Linked DNA regions of Azospirillum brasilense. The protein of the gene in region 1 interacts with the protein of each later gene in a pairwise test. Links are inferred from orthologs where the notes say so. Each region holds a gene or a part of one and is shown on either strand. Other genes may lie near its edges. The genes, in order: AMK58_RS20645 and AMK58_RS11710.

What was found.
Region 2: the proteins of AMK58_RS20645 (region 1) and AMK58_RS11710 interact in binary tests that used the Escherichia coli proteins (3 or more experiments, as listed by UniProt). The link is inferred for Azospirillum brasilense from one-to-one orthologs.

What each region holds. Positions count from the first base shown.
Region 1 is NZ_CP012915.1:1,530,026-1,536,786, reverse strand. The notes cover bases 2,090-5,068. They hold AMK58_RS20645 (sulfate/molybdate ABC transporter ATP-binding protein), read left to right. Parts: upstream 2,090-3,048; coding sequence 3,049-4,089; downstream 4,090-5,068. Other genes in these bases: AMK58_RS20640 (hypothetical protein), read left to right, coding at 4,298-5,068; cysW (sulfate ABC transporter permease subunit CysW), read left to right, coding at 2,175-3,035; cysT (sulfate ABC transporter permease subunit CysT), read left to right, coding at 2,090-2,185. Also shown: AMK58_RS20660 (sulfate ABC transporter substrate-binding protein), read left to right, coding at 290-1,294; more of cysT, read left to right, coding at 1,352-2,089; more of AMK58_RS20640, read left to right, coding at 5,069-6,022. UniProt on the Escherichia coli protein: Part of the ABC transporter complex CysAWTP involved in sulfate/thiosulfate import. Responsible for energy coupling to the transport system.
Region 2 is NZ_CP012914.1:2,526,259-2,533,906, reverse strand. What follows is about bases 2,282-5,114. They hold AMK58_RS11710 (glutamate-5-semialdehyde dehydrogenase), read right to left. Parts: upstream 4,422-5,114; coding sequence 3,141-4,421; downstream 2,282-3,140. Other genes in these bases: AMK58_RS11705 (c-type cytochrome), read left to right, coding at 4,603-5,114; AMK58_RS11715 (nicotinate-nucleotide adenylyltransferase), read right to left, coding at 2,406-3,023; rsfS (ribosome silencing factor), read right to left, coding at 2,282-2,349. Outside these bases: gpmI (2,3-bisphosphoglycerate-independent phosphoglycerate mutase), read right to left, coding at 1-1,331; 23S rRNA (pseudouridine(1915)-N(3))-methyltransferase RlmH, read right to left, coding at 1,469-1,927; more of rsfS, read right to left, coding at 1,969-2,281; more of AMK58_RS11705, read left to right, coding at 5,115-5,454; AMK58_RS11700 (sulfite exporter TauE/SafE family protein), read left to right, coding at 5,564-6,307; AMK58_RS11695 (lysozyme family protein), read left to right, coding at 6,386-7,621; AMK58_RS11690 (hypothetical protein), read right to left, coding at 7,630-7,648. UniProt on the Escherichia coli protein: Catalyzes the NADPH-dependent reduction of L-glutamate 5-phosphate into L-glutamate 5-semialdehyde and phosphate. The product spontaneously undergoes cyclization to form 1-pyrroline-5-carboxylate.

The DNA.
Region 1 (6,761 bases):
GTGAAATTGTCTTTCTTTGGCGTGGGGAGTGACAAAAAACAGCCTTGCGGCCTTCGAGAAATCATGCAAACTCTAGGAGGCAAATGGATATTACATATACATTATAAAGAGTGTGAATATGGCCCGGTCGGTCCGGTGCCATGGCCGACTTTGTGAACAGCGGTGCGGCGCGTGGCCTTCAGGGCCGCTCTCCGTTCCCCAATGAACCATACCGAGGGAGTGTGCCATGTCGTTTCGCAATCGGCTCTCCGCGCTCCGCGCGAACCGGTTTCCCCTGGGCAGGCTTTCCATGGGCCGGCTGTCCGCACTGGCCGCGGGCGTCGCCCTCGCCATGCTGACCATCGCGCCCGCCAAGGCGCAGACTACCTTGCTGAACGTCTCCTACGACCCCACCCGTGAATTCTATGTGGAGTTCAACAAGGCGTTCGCCAAGAAATGGCAGGCGGAAAACGGCCAGACGGTGACCGTCAAGCAGTCGCACGGCGGGTCGGGCAAGCAGGCGCGTTCGGTCATCGACGGGCTCGACGCCGACGTGGTGACGCTGGCGCTGGCCTACGACATCGACGCCATCGCCGACTCCGGCGCCCTGCCGAAGACGTGGCAGACGCGCCTGCCGAACAACAGCTCCCCCTACACCTCGACGATCGTCTTCCTGGTCCGCAAGGGCAACCCGAAGCAGATCAAGGACTGGGACGACCTGCTGAAGCCGGGCGTCCAGGTCATCACCCCGAACCCGAAGACCTCGGGCGGTGCGCGCTGGAACTATCTGGCGGCCTGGGCCTATTCGCTGGAGAAGAACGGCAACGACGAGGCCAAGGCCAAGCAGTTCGTCGCCGACCTGTTCAAGAACGTGCCGGTGCTGGACAGCGGCGCCCGCGGCTCCACCGTCACCTTCACCCAGCGGCAGCTCGGCGACGTGCTGCTGGCCTGGGAGAACGAGGCCTTCCTGTCGCTCCAGGAATTCGGCGCCGACAAGTTCGACATCGTCGTGCCGTCGCTGTCGATCCTGGCGGAGCCGCCGGTCACGGTCGTCGACTCGGTGGTCGACCGCAAGGGAACGCGGAAGGCGGCGGAAGCCTACCTGAACTTCCTCTATACCCCCGAAGCGCAGGAGATCGCGGCGAAGAACTTCTACCGCCCGCGTCTGCCGGAGGTCGCTGCGCGGTATGCGGATCGCTTCCCGAATGTTAAGCTTGTGACCATCGACGGTTCCTTCGGGGGCTGGCGCACGGCCCAGGAGAAGCACTTCGCGGATGGCGGCGTCTTCGACCAGATCTATCAGAAGGGCCGCTGACCCGTGGTCGCGGCAACCACCAGCGACGCCGTGCTTCCCAATGCGGGGGGCACGGTGTTGAGCGTTCTTCGAAAACCCAGCGTCCTCCCCGGCTTCGGACTGACCCTGGGATTCACGCTGACCTATCTGTCCCTGATCGTCCTGCTGCCGCTGGCCGCGCTGGCGCTGAAGGCGGCGGGGCTGGGCTGGTCCGGCTTCTGGGACGCGGTGCTGACGCCGCGCGTCCTGGCCGCCTTCAAGGTCAGCTTCGGGCTGTCGCTGGCCGCCGCCGCGGTCAACGCCGTCTTCGGCTTCATCGTCGCCTGGGTGCTGGTGCGCTACCGCTTCCCCGGCGACCGGATCGTCGACGCGCTGGTGGACCTGCCCTTCGCCCTGCCCACCGCGGTGGCCGGCATCGCGCTCAGCGCGCTCTACGCGCCCAACGGCTGGATCGGCTCGCTGCTGATGGAGTGGTTCGGGCTGAGGGTGGCCTTCACGCCGTTGGGCATCGCCATCGCCCTGACCTTCATCGGTCTGCCCTTCGTGGTGCGCACCGTGCAGCCGATCCTCCAGGACCTGCCGCCGGAGGAGGAGGAGGCCGCCGCGGCGCTGGGCGCCACGCGCTGGCAGTCGTTCCGGCGGGTGGTGTTCCCGGCGCTCCTGCCGGCCCTGCTGACCGGCTTCGCTTTGGCCTTCGCCCGCGGGGTGGGGGAGTACGGTTCGGTGATCTTCATCGCCGGCAACATCCCCGGCCTGTCGGAGATCATTCCGCTGCTGATCGTCATCAAGCTGGAGCAGTACGACTATGCCGGCGCCGCCGCGGTCGGCGTGCTGATGCTGATGGCGTCCTTCGTTCTGCTGCTGGCCCTGAACCTGCTGCAAGCCTGGATGAGGTCGCGCCATGCTCGTTAAGAAGGCCGTCGGCTTCACGCCGGCGCTGGCCGACAGCCGCTGGGTGAAGGGGCTTCTGATCGCCACGGCGCTGGCCTTCCTGCTGCTGTTCCTGGTCCTGCCGCTGGTCTCGGTCTTCGTCGAGGCGCTGCGCCGCGGCACGGACGCCTACTGGGCGGCCCTGGTGGAGCCGGACGCGGTGGCGGCGATCAAGCTGACGCTGATCGTCGCGGCCATCGCCGTGCCGATGAACCTCCTCTTCGGCGTGGCGGCGTCCTGGTGCATCGCCAAGTTCGACTTCCGCGGCAAGGACGTGCTGATCACCCTGATCGACCTGCCGTTTTCGGTGTCGCCGGTGATCTCCGGCCTGATCTACGTGCTGCTGTTCGGGCTGCACGGGCTGATGGGGCCGTTCCTGAAGTCACAGGGCATCCAGATCATCTTCGCCGTTCCGGGGCTGGTGCTCGCCACCGTCTTCGTCACCTTCCCCTTCGTCGCCCGCGAGCTGATCCCGCTGATGCAGGAGCAGGGCAACGAGGAGGAGGAGGCGGCGCTGGTGCTGGGCGCGTCCGGCTGGCAGACCTTCTGGCGCGTCACCCTGCCCAACATCAAATGGGGCCTGCTGTACGGCGTCCTGCTGTGCAACGCCCGCGCGATGGGGGAGTTCGGCGCGGTGTCGGTGGTGTCCGGTCACATCCGGGGCGAGACCAACACGATGCCCTTGCATGTCGAGATCCTCTACAACGAATACAACTTGGTCGCTGCCTTCGCGGTGGCCTCGGTGCTGGCCATGCTCGCCCTCGTCACGCTGGTCGTGAAGACGGTTCTGGAATGGCGCTTCGGGGCTGAGCTGGCGGCCACCCGGCATTGAGGCGACGCACGTCATGGCGATCCAGGTTTCCGGCATCACCAAGCAATTCGGCAGTTTCCGCGCGCTCGATGCGGTGGACCTCGAGGTCCGTTCCGGCGAGCTTCTGGCCCTGCTCGGCCCGTCGGGGTCGGGCAAGACGACCCTGCTGCGCATCATGGCGGGGCTGGAGTTCGCCGATTCCGGCAGCCTCCTGCTCAACGGGGAGGAGGCGCTGAGCCTGACCCCGCGGGAGCGGCAGGTCGGCTTCGTCTTCCAGCATTACGCGCTGTTCCGCCACATGACCGTCTTCGAGAACGTGGCCTTCGGGATGAAGGTGCGGCCGCGCGGCCAGCGCCCGGCCTCGACCGAGATCAAGCGGCGCGTCATGGAGCTGCTGGAGCTGGTCCAACTCGCCCATTTCGCCGACCGCTATCCGGCGCAGCTCTCCGGCGGGCAGCGGCAGCGCGTGGCGCTGGCCCGCGCGCTCGCCATCGAGCCGAAGGTGCTGCTGCTCGACGAACCGTTCGGCGCGCTCGACGCCAAGGTGCGCAAGGAGCTGCGGCGCTGGCTGCGCAAGCTGCACGAGGACATCCACATCACCTCCGTCTTCGTCACCCACGACCAGGAGGAGGCGCTGGAGCTGGCCGACCGCGTCGTGGTGATGAGCCAGGGCCGGATCGAGCAGGTGGGCAGCCCGGCGGAGGTCTACGACCGCCCGGCCTCGGCCTTCGTCTACGAGTTCCTCGGGCAGGTGAACCGTTTCGACTGCGTGGTGACGGATGGGGTGGCGCGGACCGCCAACGGCGCGCTGTCCATCCCCGCCGATGGCACGGTCCGCGGCCCGGCCATCGCCTATGTGCGCCCGCACGATCTGGGGCTGAGCCCCAGCGCCGCGGGGCCGGGCCGGGTGTCGGGCATCCATGTGGTGGGGCCGGACGCGCGGATCGAGATCGACCTCGCCGGCCTGCCGCTGGAGGCCGAGATGGACCGCGAGCGCCTGTCCGCCCTGGGCCTGCGCCCCGGCGACCAGTGCGCCGTCCACATCGCCCGCGCCCGCGTCTTCCCGCAGCCGTGACGGCATACGCATGGCGCCCGCCCTATCCGCGAAAAGGGGCGGGGAGGGCGCCCGGCCTCCTGCCAACGGAGTCCCGGCGGGCCATGGGGCCTGCTCCGTCCGGGTCGCGGACTAAGTCCAACGCCGAATCGTAACGCCATTGCCTTCTGGCGATGCGGACGGTGGATGTGTTGAGCCTTCCGCATTGCACCCAATGCAGGAGGCTCCGGTGGATCATTCAGGACTGTCGCAGGCCACCGGCTCCGCCGCCCTGCGGACGGGCGCCGGGGCCGGAGCCTGGTCGCCGCCGCTGGCGCTCACGCTGCCGGTGATCCTGGCGTTGCTTCTGCTGCCGCTCGTGCTGGTGGAGATGCCGCCGCTGCTCGACTACCCGAACCATCTGGCGCGTGTGGACGTGCTGCTGCATTACCGGACCGACCCCTTTCTGGGCGACCATTACACCGCCTCCCTGACGCCGGTTCCGAACCTGCTGATGGAGGCGGTGATGCTGCCGCTCGCCAGCGTGCTGCCGCTGTACGTCGCCGGGCGGGTCTACATGGCGCTGGCCGGAGTGCTGACCCTGTTCGGGGCGATGCTGCTGAACCGCACGCTGTTCGGGCGGTGGAGCCTGTGGCCGCTGTGCGGCGCGCTGTTCATCTACAACGCGACGCTGATCGGCGGCTTCATGAGTTTTTCGCTCGGCCTCGGCTTTCTGCTGGTCGGGCTGTCGCTGTGGATCGCGCTGGCGGGACGGCGCTGGCAGGTGCCGGTGGGGATGGGCTGCGCCCTGTTCCTCTATTTCGCCCACGCCATCGTGCTCGGCTCCTTCCTGATGTGCCTGTTCGCGGTCGAGGCGGTGAAATATGTGGGGCAGGGGCGCAAGCCGCTGACGTTCGCCAACCTCGGGCGCGACGCCCTGCGTTTCGCCGCGCTGCTGGCCCTTCCCGCGGCGCTGTTCGCCGGCACGGTGGGGACGCACCTCCTGCAGTCCGACGCGGCGGCGGTGGGTGCGCGCGACAGCACGCCGGTCCTGCTGCTGAAGGAGGTCTACTGGCGGCTGAAGAAGCTGACCGAGCTGAAGCAGTGGCGCTACCGGCTGCACGACATGCTGGCCCCGGTCCTGAACTACAACACGCTGCTGGATGTGGCGACCTTGCTGCTGATCCTCAGCGGCATGGTGGCGGCGCGTCTGGCCGGCTGGCTGCGCGCTGCGCCGGCGATGATGCTGGCGGTGGGGCTGTTCGTGCTGGCCTTCTTCGTCGTGCCGGACCCCTTCTTCGGCACCTATTTCGTGTCGATCCGCTTCTGGATTCTGGCGGCCTTCCTGCTGGTGGCCGGCACCGACATCCGCTTTCCCAGCGCCCGCGCCGCGGCGGCTTTCGCCGCCGGGCTGCTCGCCCTGCTGACGGTGCGGACCGGCGTGCTGACGCTCAACTGGCTGGCCTACGAGGACGATGTGGCCGACCTGCGCCATGCCATGGAGCGGATCGAGCCCGGACGGTCCGTCCTGATCGCCTGGGCGGGGCAGGAGGCTGGCTGCTGCAACACGCGGGAATTTCTGCTCACCCAGCCGCCCTGGCGGCATGCGCTGGTCGCCTTGCCCAGCCTGATCCATCTGCCGTCGCTGATCACCGTGGAGCGGCGCGCCTTCGTCCCGACCCTGTTCAGCCATCCCGGCAAGCAGCCGTTGACCGTGACCCAGCCCTACCGCGACCGCTGCATGGCGATCTACGAGGGGGTTCCGGTGGACGTGCGCCTGCTCTCCCGCCCCGAAGAGGCGACCCTGCGCGACCATGTGGAGCCCTGCCCGCACTACATCGGCTGGCGGGACAAGTACGATTACGTGCTGGTGATGTTCTCCAACGTCTTCCACGCCGCCGGGCTGAAACCGCCGCCGGGCGTGCAGGAGGTCTACCGCGGCACCGTCTTCGACCTGTGGCGGGTCGAGCGCTGACTCAAACGGTCAGTCGTTCTCGCCGGCCGGCTCGCTGAGGGCGTCGTAGCCGCGGTCGCGGACGCTTTTCAGGCTCCGGTCGATGGTCTCGGCGTCCAACCCGGTGTTGCGCAGCACGAGGCTGGCGAGTTGCAGGCTGGCCTCCAGCGTTTCCGGCACCACGGCGCTGGCTCCGGCCCTCTTCAGCCGCGCGCCGCGGTCGAGGTCGTGGGCGCGGGCGGCGATGGCCAGGCGCGGGGCGGCCCGGCGGATCGCCTCCACGGCGCGCTCCGCCATGTCGGGGCGGTTGACGGTGATGACGGCGGCCCGCGCCCGCTCGATCCCGGCGGCGCGCAGCACGCCGATCTGGCTGGAATCGCCGTAATAGACCGGCAGCCCCTCGGCCCGCGCCGCCGCCACCCGCTGCGGGTCGAGGTCCAATGCGACGTAGGGGATGTCGTGGGTGCGCAGCAGCCGGGCGACGGCGCGCCCGACCCGGCCGTAGCCGGCGATCAGCACATGGCCGGTGATGTCGCTGGTCTCCACGCCGAAGGCCTCGGCGCCGTAGCGGGCCTCGACCCTCTGGGCCAGCCGCTGGGCGATGGCGCCGACCAGCGGCGTGACCGCCATGCTGAGCGCCACGCAGGAGGACAGCAGCAGCCCCGTCTCGCCCTCCAGCACCGTCAGCCGCGTCGCCTTGCCGATCAGCACGAAGGCGAACTCGCCGCCTTGCGACAGCAGCAGGCCGATGCGCAGCGAG
Region 2 (7,648 bases), on another replicon or contig:
TGGTCGGCGGTGACCAGCATCACGCCGCCCTGGGCGCGCACGGCGGCCTCCAGCCGGCCCAGGCTGGCGTCCACCGCCTCGACCGCCTTGATGGCGGCGGACAGGATGCCGCTGTGGCCGACCATGTCGGGGTTGGCGTAGTTGATGACCACCAGATCGTACTTCCCGCTGTCCACGGCGGCGACGACCTTGTCGGTCACCTCGGCGGCGGACATCTCCGGCTGGAGGTCATAGGTCGCGACCTTCGGCGACGGCACCAGGATGCGGTCCTCGCCCGGATACACGCGCTCCTCGCCTCCGTTGAAGAAGAAGGTGACGTGCGGGTACTTTTCCGTCTCGGCGATGCGCAACTGGGTCAATCCGGCCTCGCTGACCACTTCGCCCAGCACTTTGGTCAAGGATTTCGGCGGAAAGATGGTCGTCATCAGCTTGGCGAGCGTGGACGAGTACTCGACCATGCCGACAGCGGCGGCCAGCTTCGGCACCGAGGCGCGCTCGAACCCGTCGAAGGCCGGATCGACGAAGGCGGCCAGGATCTCGCGGGCGCGGTCGGCGCGGAAGTTCGCCATCAGGATGGCGTCGCCGTCCTTCATGCCGGTGTAGCCGTCGATGACGGTCGGCAGGATGAACTCGTCGTGGGTGCCGGCGGCGTAGCTTTGCTCGATCGCCTGGATCGGGTCGGCGGCCGTCTCGCCCTGGGCGCTCACCAGGGTGGCGTAGGCCTTGGCGACACGGTCCCAGCGCTTGTCGCGGTCCATGGCGTAGTAGCGCCCGCTGACCGTGGCGACGTTGACGCCGGGCAGGGTGTGCACGTCGGCCATGAACTCGGCCATCTGGTCCTTGGCGCTCTGCGGCGGCACGTCGCGGCCATCGGTGAAGGCGTGGATCTCGACCGGGACGCCCTCATGGGCCAGCACGCCGGCCAGCGCCGCGATGTGGTCCTGGTGCGAATGGACGCCGCCCGGCGACAGCAGGCCCAGGATGTGGCAGCGACCGCCCGAGGCCAGCAGCGTCTTGGCGAGGTCGTTCAGCGCGGCGTTGCGCTCCAGTTCGCCCTCGACGATGGCGTGGTCGATCATCACCAGATCCTGGCGGACGACGCGGCCGGCGCCCAGATTCATGTGACCGACCTCGGAGTTGCCCATCTGGCCCTTGGGCAACCCGACCTCCTCCTCGCTGGCCTCCAGGAAGGCGCGCGGCTCCGACGACCACAGGCGGTCCCAGTTGGGCGTGTTGCCCTGGGCGATGGCGTTGTCCTCGCGCTCCTCGCGGTAGCCCCAGCCATCCAGGATGCACAGCACTACGGGTCGGGGACGATTGGTCTCGGTCATCACAGTCCTCATACGCCTGTCACGGTCGGGTTGCGGGTCTCGGTCGAACGGTCTGACGCCAGTCTTCTTGTGGCCGGGTTCTTATTGCCTTGGACCGGATCAGAAAATGGCATGCCTGCGCACGCGCACAATGGGAGTCATGCACGGTGATAGGGGTGTCCGGCCAGAATTTGCTGGGCACGGTAGATTTGCTCCGCCAACATGCCTCGCACCAGCATATGCGGCCATGTCATGGCGCCCAAGGCCAAAAGGAAATCGGCGCGCGCACGCACGGCGTCGCCGTGGCCGTCGGCCCCGCCGATGAGAAAGGCGATGTCGCCCGCCCCCTGGTCCCGCCAGCCGCCGATCTTGGCGGCGAAGGCTTCGCTGGTGATGGTCTTGCCGCGCTCGTCCAAGGCCACGACGATGGCCCCGGCGGGGATGGCGGCCAGAAGCAACTCCGCCTCCTGCCGCTTCAGCTCGTCGGAGGCGAGGCGTTTCTTCACCTCGACTTCGCGCAACGTCAGCGGCCAGGAGAGGCGGCCGGCATACTCGTCATACAGGTCGCGCGCCGGACCGGTCCGTGACCGCCCAACCGCGGCAAGCCACAGACGCATCGGTCCGACTCCCGTTCGTCACCCGTCCTGAGCGTTGTCCGTCAGGCGCTCATGCGCTCGGCGGAGGGCCGCGGCGTCTCCAGACCCCACATCTTCTCGATGTTGTAGAAGGTCCGGACTTCCGGGCGGAACAGGTGGATGATGACGTCCCCGGCGTCGACCAGAACCCAGTCGCACTGGTTCAGGCCCTCGACCTCGACGCCGCGCAGGCCGGCCTGCTTCATGCGGTCGGCCAGCTTCATGGCCATGGCGGCGATGTGCCGGGTGTTGCGGCCCGACGCCACGATCATGTAGTCGGCGATGGTGGTCTTGCCGGCAAGGTCGATGACGACGACGTCCTCGGCCTGATCGTCGTCCAGGGACTTCTCGACGAGCGCCTTCAGTTCGTCCGGCTGGGGAACGGGAACGGGCGCGGGCCGCACAACGGGCGCGGCCGGTTCGATGAACGTGTTGATGGTACCTACCTCGCGATACAGGGTCACGACCCGCTGGCGCGTGCCCGGCGGATCGCCGTCGCCGAAGCCGGATGCAGAGGGTTGCGGAGGAAAATCCAGGCCGGTGTTTTCGAACCGGCCAACCCCTTGGCCTCGTGCATGCTCACCCGGCGACGGGCATAGCGCTGAGCGGCCATGCCACCAAGCGCTCCCATAGAATAAGTTGGACGGGCGAGAACTGCAACCGGCACCAGCCGGAAGATGCGCGTCCAATGCCGCCAGCGGGGGATTTGCCGAAGATTGTCCGCCCCCATCAGCCAGACGAAGCGCGTTTTGGGGAAGCGGAGCGTGAGCTTGGCCAGCGTGTCGGCGGTGTAGCGGGTGCCAAGCTCGCGCTCGATGGCGGTGACCCGGATGGCCGGATGGCGGGCGGTGCGCCGGGCCTCCTCCAGCCGCTCGGCGAGCGGCGCCATGCCCCGCACCGGCTTCAGCGGGTTCTGCGGGCTGACCAGCCACCACACCTGATCCAGCCCCAGCGCCTTCAGCGCGTACAGGCTGATGTGCCGGTGCCCGGCGTGGGCCGGGTTGAAGGAGCCGCCGAGCAGCCCGATGCGCAGGCCGGCGTGGAGCGGGCCGGCGTAGCGGTGGGGGGGTGTCGCCATGCTTGCCCCCTCCCTAACCCTCCCCCGCTTCGCAGGGGAGGGAATCAATCCCCCTCCCTCGCCGAAGGCGGGGGAGGGTCGGGGAGGGGGCAGACGTAAGCTCCAGGGCCGTAAACCTCACGGCCGCGTCTGGCCATCGCCGCGCACGACATACTTGTAGCTGGTCAGCTGCTCCGCCCCGACCGGGCCGCGGGCGTGGAACTTGTCGGTGGAGATGCCGATCTCCGCGCCCATGCCGAACTCGCCGCCGTCGGCGAACTGGGTGCTGGCGTTCCACAGCACGATGCCGCTGTCGATGCGCTGGAGGAAGCGCTCCGCCGCCGCCGGATCCTCGGTCACGATGGCGTCGGTGTGGTGGGAGCCGTGGCGGTTGATGTGGTCGATCGCCCCGTCCACCCCGTCTACCACGCCGCAGGCGATGATGGCGTCGAGATACTCGGTGTCCCAGTCCTCCGCCGTCACCGCCGTCACGCGCGGGTCGGCGGCCTGGGCGGCGGCGTCGCCGCGGACGGCGCAGCCGGCGTCCAGCAGGTCCTTCACCAGCACCGGCAGGACGGCGTCGGCGATCTTGCGGTCGACGAGCAGCGTTTCGGCGGCACCGCAGATCGAGGTGCGGCGCATTTTGGCGTTCATCACCACCTTGCGCGCCTTCTCCGGGTCGGCCCCGGCATCGACATAGACGGTGTTGTTGCCGTCGAGATGCTTGATGACCGGGATGCGGCTCTCTTCGGCGATGCGCTGGATCAGCGACTTGCCGCCGCGCGGGACGATCACGTCGATGAAGTCGCGCATGGTCAGCATGTGGCCGACCGCCGCCCGGTCCGTGGTGGGGACGAGCTGGATCGCCGCCTCCGGCAGCCCGGCGGCGCGCAGCCCGTCGGCCAGACAGGCGGCGATGGCGCCGGACGAGCGGATGCTCTCCGACCCGCCGCGCAGGATCGCCGCGTTGCCCGACTTCAGGCAGAGGCCGCCGGCGTCGGCGGTCACGTTGGGGCGGCTCTCGTAGATGATGCCGATGACCCCCAGCGGCACGCGCACGCGCTGGATGGCCAGCCCGTTGGGGCGGGTCCATTCGGCGATGACGCCGCCGATGGGATCGGGGAAGTCGGCGATGTCCTCCAGCCCCTTGGCCATCGCCTCGATGCGGGCGTCGTTGAGGGCGAGGCGCTCGATCATGGGACCGGCGAGGCCGCGTTCCCGGGCGGCGGCGACATCCGCGTCGTTGGCCGCCTGGATCTCCGCCTTGCGGGCGCGGATCGCGGCCGCCGCCGCCCGCAAGGCCTGATCCTTCGACGGGCTTGGCACGGTCGCCAGCTCCGCGGCGGCGGCGCGGGCGGCGCGGCCGAGGGCGAGCATCTGATCGTGCAAGGCGTCGGTGGTCTCAAGCAGGGCGGACATCGGTCTCACTCCAGTGGCGTTCGCCAATTGAAAAGGGCCGGAACCATAGCCGATCCTGTGTTTCCGCGAAAGCCATGCCGGCTAAGCCGAAAAGCTGAGTGGAATACTCAACATTCAGCCTGGGCCGCGGATTGTTGCGTGGTTAGCGTGCCGTCATGCAACATCGGTGAGGGAGCCTTTCATGAACCGGCTGGTCCGCCGCGGCGCCGCCGTGGCCGTTGGAATGGTGTGCCTGGGGGGATCGGTCTGGGCGGAAACACCATTGGAGCGGGGACGCGCCCTGGTCAACGGCATCGTCGCCTGCGGCAACTGCCATACGCCGCAAGGGCCGAACGGCCCGGTCGCGGGACGGGAGATGGCCGGCGGGACACCCTTCGTCGAGGACCCCTTCACCGCCTACGCCTCCAACATCACGCCGGACCCGGAGACGGGGATCGGGCGCTGGACCGACGAGCAGCTCGTCACCGCCATCCGCGAGGGCCGGCGGCCCGACGGCAGCCTGATCGGCCCGCCGATGCCCTTCGGCTTCTACCGCGGCCTGTCGGACGGTGACCTGCGCGCCATCGTCGCCTATCTGCGCAGCGTGCCGCCGGTGCGGCATTCTGTCCCGAAGTCGGAGTACCGCATGGCGCTGCCCGCCGCCTATGGCCCGCCGGTCGGGACGGTGGCGGAGGTGCCGCGTACGGACCCGGTGACGTACGGCGCGTACATGGCCGGCCCGCTCGGCCACTGCATGGAGTGCCACACGCCGATGCTGCCGGACGGGCGGCTCGACACGACCCGCATGGGGGCCGGCGGACGCAACTTCACCGGGCCGTGGGGCAACGCCGTGTCCCGCAACATCACGCAGGACAAGGAGCATGGGCTGGGCACTTGGACCGACGCGGAGATCGGCAAGGCGATCACCGAGGGTGTACGTCCCGACGGCAGCCGGCTGAGCCCGCCCATGGGCTATCACTATTACAAGGCCATGAGCGAGGGCGAGCTGGTCGCCCTGGTCGCCTACCTCCGTACGCTTCCTCCGGCCCGCTGAACCAACAACAGCGCCATGTGAATTACCGCACCGCCGAAAACGCAGTACCGTAAGCGTTGCCGAGAGGGCATAGTCCGCGGGCTTTTTCCACCCGCCGGACCGTGGCCCCATGCTGACCCTGCTGCTGATCGTCTCCGCCTTCTTCGCGGGCGTGCTCAACGCCGTGGCCGGTGGCGGCAGCTTCCTGACCTTCCCGGCGCTGATCATGGCCGGCGTCCCGCCGCTGAACGCCAACGCGACGAGCACGGTGGCGGTGTCGCCGGGCGCGCTGGCCAGCGCCTACGGCTATCGGCGGGAGCTGGGGCGGATCAAGGAGGTCAGCCTCCCGGCCTTCCTCGGCGTCAGCCTGATCGGTGGGCTGCTGGGCGCGCTGCTCCTGCTGTGGACGCCGCAGCGGGTGTTCGAGGCGGTCATCCCCTGGCTGCTGCTGTTCGCGACGGTTCTGTTCGCCTTCGGCCCGAAGGTGTCGGCCTACATCCGCCGCAACTTCAAGGTCGGCCACGGCACGGTGCTGATCGTGCAGTTCTTCATCGCCATCTACGGCGGCTATTTCGGCGGGGGGATCGGCATCCTGATCCTGGCGACGCTGGGCGTCTTCGGCCTGACCGACCTGCACGCGATGAACGGGCTGAAGGCGCTGGTTTCGGGCTGCCTCAACGCGGTGGCGGTGGTGGCCTTCGCCTTCGGCGGTGCGGTCTATTGGACCGAGGCGCTCATCATGATGGTGGCTGCCGTGGCCGGCGGCTATGCCGGGGCCGCCGTCGCCCGCCACATCCCGCCGCCGATCCTGCGCAAGTTCGTGATCCTCGTGGGCGTGGCGATGACGGTCTATTTCTTCGTCACGAAGGGGTGATGCGCCATGCGTCGCGCGGTTGAAGAGGGAATAAATTCTTTGCATGCTCGGTGACGGACACGGAACACGTGCGACCGGATGGGGGCTGGCCAGCGGGCCGGCCCTTTTTCTTTGGTGGAGTCCAGCGAAGACCCGTCCGACGATGCCGGGCCTTCCACCGACACGAAGAATGCTGCGGGCGACGAAGAGTTCGACGCGGCGTCGATGCCGGCCACCGAGTCCGTTTCCGACGACAAGGCCGACGGACTGCCAAATCCCGCGGACGCCTTGAATCACCTGATCGAGGACCCACGCTATCGGTCGGACCAGGAGTATGCCGATTACGTCACGCGCCAGTTCGAGCGGGTCTATGGCACCGACGGGGAAACCGACGCTACCGGACGTCTGATCGTCGATGGCGATTTCTCACGGTTCGAGCCGTTCGCGGATCGGTCCTCGGCCACGGATGACGACGCCGATGGAGTGGGCACCGATGGAATGGACGCGGCATCCGGTTTCTCGGTGAGGGACAAGGCGGGGCGGTCCGGTGCACCGTCACGGGTCGAGGATGCCTACGAGATCGAGAGCTGGCTGCGCGACCGCAGGATCGACGTGGCGGAGAATTCCAAGCCGAAGACGGCAACGGATGCCGTGACTGTGGATGAAAGCAAAAATCCGGACATTCCGGAATTGCCCAATTTCAAAGTCGAATATTTCAAGAAGCAGCCCGGAGCGTGGAGGAATTTCAACGAGGCCCTCGCGCGGGTGCCGAACCTGTCGCCGAACCAACGGCTGATCTACGCGGAAATCTTCGCCATGGAAGGCGGAATGACGACGCATCCGGGGTCGGGAGCGGCAAGCGGGATCACGCAGGATATTCTGGATCGGGCGAAGGAGGATCTGCCGGGTCTCGAAAAGGTCCGGAAACCCGATCAACTGACGGTGGGGCAGCGCGCGGCGATTTACCCTTACTATTTCGACGATGTGCTGCGGACCGTCGGTGGCCGGAAAGCGCTGGACGAGATCGGAAACGACGAAGCGGCGGCGGCCTTCGCCGACACCCTGTTCCGGTTCGGCCGGAGCCGAGGAACGGAGATCATCCAGGATGCGATGAACCGGGTGTTTCGGGAGAATGGCTATCCTGAAATGCCGAAAGACAGGCAAATGGGGCAGGGGACTCTTGCGGCCTATTCCTATCTCGCAACGGATGATGGCTTGGCTAAGAGGCTTTCATATTATCTTTTTGGCAGGAGGGTGGAGCATTTAAGGAATCAAAGAAATGATGAGAGGGATCGCTCTGGATATTTTGCATTTCCAAGAAGAAATCATAAATAACAGCACCTTCAATAAGGCGGTGAATAC